2 regions of the Ectobacillus sp. JY-23 genome follow, and region 2 is predicted to be linked to the other one. Evidence: riboswitches for the same ligand, from Rfam matches in the RefSeq annotation. Region 2 holds a riboswitch; the other holds the start of a gene.
The links. Region 2 has a riboswitch for cobalamin ahead of MUG87_RS14575 (DUF4430 domain-containing protein). Riboswitches for the same ligand answer to the same signal wherever they lie in the genome.

Region 1 (3,217 bases), 1.6 Mb from region 2:
GTTAACGTATGTAAAAAAGGAGCTACGTATTTTAATGCGCACACCGGCTTTCTTTTTAAATTGCGTCATTCAGGGGTTAACGACACCAATCATTTTTTTCTTTGCGTTCTTTCAACAAAACGGTAGTATAGAATGGATGAAGAGGAGTGTCACGAACCCTGATCAAGCAGGTTTGGTCCTTGGTGTTGCTTATTGTGCTGGTATGTTTTTATTAAGCTCTAATGTGACTGCAATAACCGCTTTTTCCAGGGACGGTAGCAGTTGGTTTGTAAATCGTTATTTGCCTATTGCACCGCAAACTATTTTATTTGCTAAAATTTTTGCATCGTGGCTCGTCAGTGTTAGTATTTTAGCATTATTCGGCATTGTCATGGTTGCGCTCTTAAAGGTGTCTCTATTATTCGTGACCCTTTGGCTCATTTTATGTTTAAACGGCTTATGGCTTACCAATATGATTGGTGTGAGATGGGATGCAAAAACAGCGGATGTACACTGGGAAAATGAGCAAAAATTGTTTAAAGGTCGTTATACGCTGCTATGGAACTTGCTCGTAAATTTCCTAATTGCCGCAGCAACAGTAGGCATTGTAATGGGGTTGTATTTCATATTACATGCAGGAATTGGGCTGACGTTTTTTATATTGCTACTTGTATATGGTATTGCAAATACAATTATGATTCGGGCTTTACAAGTGGATGCGGAGAAGATCTTAGACAACGTACAAGGATGACTTAAAGAAGATGCTAGCTAGCATCTTCTTTAAGTCAAGTCTGCTGTTTTCGCATCGGTTATTTCTATAAATTCCGTACCGTTTAAGAAAATCTGCAAGCCGCGTTTACCTGCACTAATGCTGATGGTATCATATGCAGAAGCTGACTTGTCAACATACAAGGGATATCTTTTCTTAACACCAAGCGGGGAAACACCGCCACGAATGTAACCGGTTAGACTCTGTATGTCTTTTACCGGCACCATTTCTACCTTTTTGTTGCCGCTGATGGATGAGAGTGCTTTCATGTTCAACTCGCTATTAGCAGGAATGCAAGTCATAACAACACCTGTTTTGTCGCCTTTTAGTACAAGTGTTTTAAACACCTGTTCATAAGGCAGACCTACCAAATTCGCTACATGCTTGGCATCTAAATTATTTTCATCCCATTCATATTCATGGAGCGTATACGCAATTTTCTTCGTATCTAGCAGCCGACATGCGATGGTTTTACTCGCCATATGTATCAACACCTTTCATGTATCAGTATACAAAATTTTAAACGGATTTATATAGCTATTCCTACCTATATGTGTTACAACTTTTAGAGGGATACTATGAAATATTGTCGACAGAATCATAATTCCATAGTAGAATAGTATCATAATTTCGAATATTGTGACGAGTATAGGTGCATAGTGAGCGAGCGCTCGCTATGTTTAAAAGGGAAGTCGGTGTGAATCCGACGCGGTCCCGCCACTGTAAGTGAAGAGATTTTGTGCATAAGCCACTGTTACCCGGGAAGGCGCACAAAATTGACGACACACGAGCCAGGAGACCTGCCTATGCACGATGCACCGAAATCCTACGAGGAATAGGGAGGTGTTGTGTAAGTACATATATGCTTGCGCACGCCCGTAACGGGCTTTTTTTATTGGGCTCAAAAATGAAGGGGGAAGTAGATATGAAGAAGTGGCTTGCTGCATTCGTCCTCACCGTATGTATGGTGGTGTCGACGTTTGCGAATATTGGCGTGGTGTTTGCTGAGGGACGTACAGCAACGCTTGTTGTTGTTGGAGACTCAGAACGCGGAGCAATTTTATGTCCAAAGAAGGTAGAGTTTGAAGAAGGTGCAACAGCATTTGATGTATTGAACGAGGTATTTCCGAATAAGCTGGTGTACAGTGGCACAGGAACAACGTTATACCTAACAGGTATTGACGGTCTTGTTGCTGGTGAGAAGTATAAGCAAAGCTATTGGGCGCTGGAAACAAATAACGAAATGGCGATGGTAGGAGTAGGTGGTTACCAAGTAAAGAATGGTGATATTATTGCCATGCGATTTATTGAAGATTGGAATACAGCGCCTACTGATACATTGAAGGAGCAGTTAAAAAAAATCAGCGAATGCGATCTGAGTTTACTAGAGCCGGTTAAGGAACCGCCTACAACACCAGACCCAGGAACTACACCAAGGGAAGTAGATACAAATAAAGCGATTGCCGATGCGGCTGCCTATCTATTAAGAGACGGTATCAATTCTGAGTGGGAAGCCATTGGGTTGTTGCGCTCAGGTGCAGTAATCTCTGATGATGTAAAAGCGAGTTACATAGAGCAATTAAAAGATAATGTACAAAATAAAAGAATGCAAGGCGGCAAATTAGCAAAAACAATTTTGGCAATTAATGCTATTGGAAGTGACCCTACAAAGTTTGCAAATCAAAATTTAGTTGAGAAGTTATACAATGACCAAACACTTGCTGATGTTTATGCTTACAGCGCTGCTTTATTGGCACTAGATAGTAGAAAGTATGATATTCCTGCTGGCGCATTTTGGAGCCGCGAGAAGCTTGTAGATGCAATCTTATCACAGCAACGAGCTGAAGGTGGATGGGGCACAGATGCGGATACAAATAGTATGATGCTGATTGCATTGGCACCGTATAGTGAGAAGCCGGAAGTAGCAAAAGCGCAAGAAACAACCTTAAAACTTTTGCAAAGTATGCAAGGTAAGGATGGCGGCTTTGATCAAAATGCCAACAGCACTGCATTGGTACTTACAGCTTTATCCATTCTGGATATTGACCCTACAGATGCGGAGTGGACGAAAGAAGCGAATGTCATTGAAAATCTCGTTACCTTCCAACAAACAGACGGTGGATTTAAATGGCAGCATACAAGTGAAGCAAGCGATGCGCTTTCATCTGAGCAAGCACTGTATGCGTTAGTACAATACACGTACTTTACACAAGAAAAGGGCTCAATTTTCGATTGGAGCGGTGAACCAATTAACGAACCAGAAACGCCAAGTGAACCAACAACACCAGAGCCATCTCAACCATCTATTCCAGAAACACCAGAAATTTCAGTACCGACAGAAACAGTTACTAAACCTGTACCAAGCGAAACGAAAACAGCAGAACCAGTAAAAGGGGAAGTCAAACAAACGCTTCCTGATACAGCACTGCTTGACACAGTATTTTGGTCCAGTCTAGCTGCAGGATTCAT
Region 2 (3,217 bases):
AGGGCTGTAAGCCCAACAATTACTTGAGCAATACTTTCACTGGAAGTTGAACCGAAAGCGGTAAAACCTCCAGTGTCTTTTTGGATGGTTGAAAGTGCTTTAACTGCTCTATCAATTGTAGTTTCAACTTTTGGTTGTGATTTATATGGTGCAAGTGCTTGAAGTACCATGCCTGTAATATCAGGGTCAGGCGTCGAGCCGTATAAAGTAAAACCACCTGCTTGTGGAGTGTCTTTTTTCACTTCTTTCGATAAGATAAAGTCAATATATTTTTGACGGGTAGCCTGTTTAGCGGTATCTGCTATAATAGGAATTTCATAGTTATTTGTATCAAGTGCAATTAATGCAAAGATGGCACCATTTATACCTTGACTTATTGTTTTTTCATAATTTGCCAGATTCTCTAAAAGGTTATACCCGCCTACATTTGTACTTGATTTTCCAATCGCACTTAATGCAAGTGTTAATCTAGAGTACTCTGTATACTGAGAAGTAGAAAGTATTCCTCCTACAGATTGCACATGTGTAACTACACGGTTATAGTAATCAGAAAAATAATTTTTAGGAACAGAGTATCCGGATCTAGATAACGAAAGAACTGTCCATTCACCATTAAGTGTACCAAAACCTGGTGAAGGAGCAGCGGCCAATATAGATGCTAAGCTTGCGTTCAGTTGCGTACTAATATCAATACTGCTTGCCGGTATTGCAGTATTCAATGTAGTAGTTAAGGCAGTCGATGTATTATTAATTTGTTCTTGTGTAGCCGTTAGATTTGTTAGTGCTGCATTAGCATTGTTATAGGCTGTAAGAACGCCGGGCTTGGCTAAAAGCTCTGCCTTGTTGGCAGCACTGTTTATTTGTGCAACCTGGGTCAGGAGATTACTGCGATCAGCCCCTACATAAAGTGCTGGTGATCCCCCCCATGCTGAATTATCCTGACCTAAGTCAGCACCAAAACCTGTGAGCGTAAATTGCCATCTGCATACATCACCATCTTTAGGTGTTTTAGCTCCAACTCCTACATTTGAAAATTCGTTGTTTACCGAATACATCCAACCAGACATAGAACTATAATCAAATTCTCCAAGGTGCCCTTGTTCATTTACTCCCACATTGATAATGTCTGCGTTTGTCATGCCCATTTCGTTCTGCAATATCTGTGGAACTTGGATACTCAAAGAGCGGTTTAGTTTAATCCTAGACAAATAAAACATTTCTTGTTGACCAGAACTACGATAGTTAGATGAACCCAAAAACCTGTCCGTCACATCGGCATAAGTTTCCCCAGTATAAAAAGGAACCTTTACGGGTTCATATAGAAAACCTGCTCCCAGCGTATTTACATCAGCTGACATCGTTATATAACCTTTAGGGTTTCCAGAAGGTGCCGCTAATGAAGGGGTTGAGATAGAAAAAATTGAAAAAATCATACACATGACAAGAAGCACTTTTACAAATTTCTTCATTGTTTAATTCATCCTTTCCTCCAATTCATAAACGATTGCTCTAGTAAAACATGCTATACCGCAAACTGTATTTAAATCTTTTTTAATTACCTTACCACCTTTTAATTTTTCCGGTGATCTTAATCGCTTAAAATCATACGCAATAAAGAACGATTCTTGCAAAAGCAAGAATCGTTAGTTATCAAAAAAGACACATTTTTGCGATAATTAAAATTGCAAATAGTATCCATATGCATATAGGTATACACAAGTTTTGATAACAAACTTTCCTCACCGAAAGACTTGTATTAGGTTTATGGCAGGTCTCCTGACTTAAAGCTTCAATCCTAATCCATTCCGTCTTCCCGGTTTCCCAGTGACATTAGCGAATGTTTCGTAGCTTTTACAGTAGAAGTGAGCTGTTTTGGATTTTCACCAAATTCCCTATTAATGCAAACTGCAACCATATGCCTATTTAATCTAAATTTTTACGTTAGTAAAACATGTTATACTGCAAATTTTCTTGCATTTAAATCATCTTTTAATTCTTCTGGTAACCCCAATTGCTTAAAATCATACGCAATAAAGAACAATCCTTGCAAAAGAAAGAATCATCGGTTATCAAAAAAGACACATTGTGCGATAATTAAAATTGCAAATAGTATCCATACGCATATAAATATACGCAAGTTTTGATAAAAAACTTTCCTCACCGAAAGACTTGTATTAGGTTTATGGCAGATCTCCTGACTTAAAGCTTCAATCCTAATCCATTCCGTCTTCCCGGTTCCCCAGTGACATTAGCGAATGTTTCGTAGCTTTTACAGTAGAAGTGAGCTGTTTTGGTTTTTCACCAAATCCCCTATTAATGCAAACTGCAACCATACCCCCATTCGGACTAAACTTTTACTCTGGTAAAACATGTTATACTGCAAATTTTTGCATTTCGATTTTTTAATCACCTCCCCATCTTTTAATTTCTCCAGTGATCTTAATCGCTTAAAATCATACGCAATAAAGAACGATTCTTGCAAAAGCAAGAATCGTTAGTTATCAAAAAAGACACATTTTTGCGATAATTAAAATTGCAAATAGTATCCATATGCATATAGGTATACACAAGTTTTGATAACAAACTTTCCTCACCGAAAGACTTGTATTAGGTTTATGGCAGGTCTCCTGACTTAAAGCTTCAATCCTAATCCATTCCGTCTTCCCGGTTTCCCAGTGACATTAGCGAATGTTTCGTAGCTTTTACAGTAGAAGTGAGCTGTTTTGGATTTTCACCAAATTCCCTATTAATGCAAACTGCAACCATATGTACTCATTTTATAGAAGTTACATAGATTGTTCAAGAGCCGCTTTGACTTTAAGAGGAGTTGTATCTTTATTTATGTTTTAATGATGTTATCCTTAATGTGTTCATTGTTCTATCTGTTCATTTTAGTACTACGCTAAAACACCTGTTCAATTTCAACTTTTCACCATTCCTGATCTCTATTTAGTACAACAAGTTCCATTTTAGGAGCAACTAATTTCATTTTAAACTGCTGTCATACTGACAATATCGCAAGAGACTTTATAAGGATGATATCCTACCACCTGCGCAAGTGGATAGGTTCTACTATTCGTTTAATTCTCACAAATCTGGGGATCTTGTACAAGGAAGGGTTCAGTACAAAGCGTTACAAGCAATAAAAGAAAGAATATAAATCCTAAAGAACATGTTGTAACAAAGAATGCCCACGAAGCTATCATTTCTTTTGAGG

Region 1: linked by a shared signal. The riboswitch ahead of MUG87_RS02710 (DUF4430 domain-containing protein) and the one ahead of MUG87_RS14575 (DUF4430 domain-containing protein) in region 2 are both predicted to bind cobalamin.

Annotation. Positions count from the first base shown of each region.
Region 1 covers NZ_CP095462.1:507,051-510,267, reverse strand. The annotation lists gene MUG87_RS02720 (putative ABC transporter permease subunit) at 1-730, shown strand, start outside; gene ybaK (Cys-tRNA(Pro) deacylase) at 760-1,230, opposite strand; cobalamin riboswitch at 1,382-1,571, shown strand; gene MUG87_RS02710 (DUF4430 domain-containing protein) at 1,674-3,217, shown strand, end outside.
Region 2 covers NZ_CP095462.1:2,848,672-2,851,888, reverse strand. The annotation lists gene MUG87_RS14575 (DUF4430 domain-containing protein) at 1-1,469, opposite strand, end outside; cobalamin riboswitch at 1,749-1,931, opposite strand; cobalamin riboswitch at 2,167-2,349, opposite strand; cobalamin riboswitch at 2,600-2,782, opposite strand; gene MUG87_RS19720 (recombinase family protein) at 3,094-3,217, shown strand, end outside.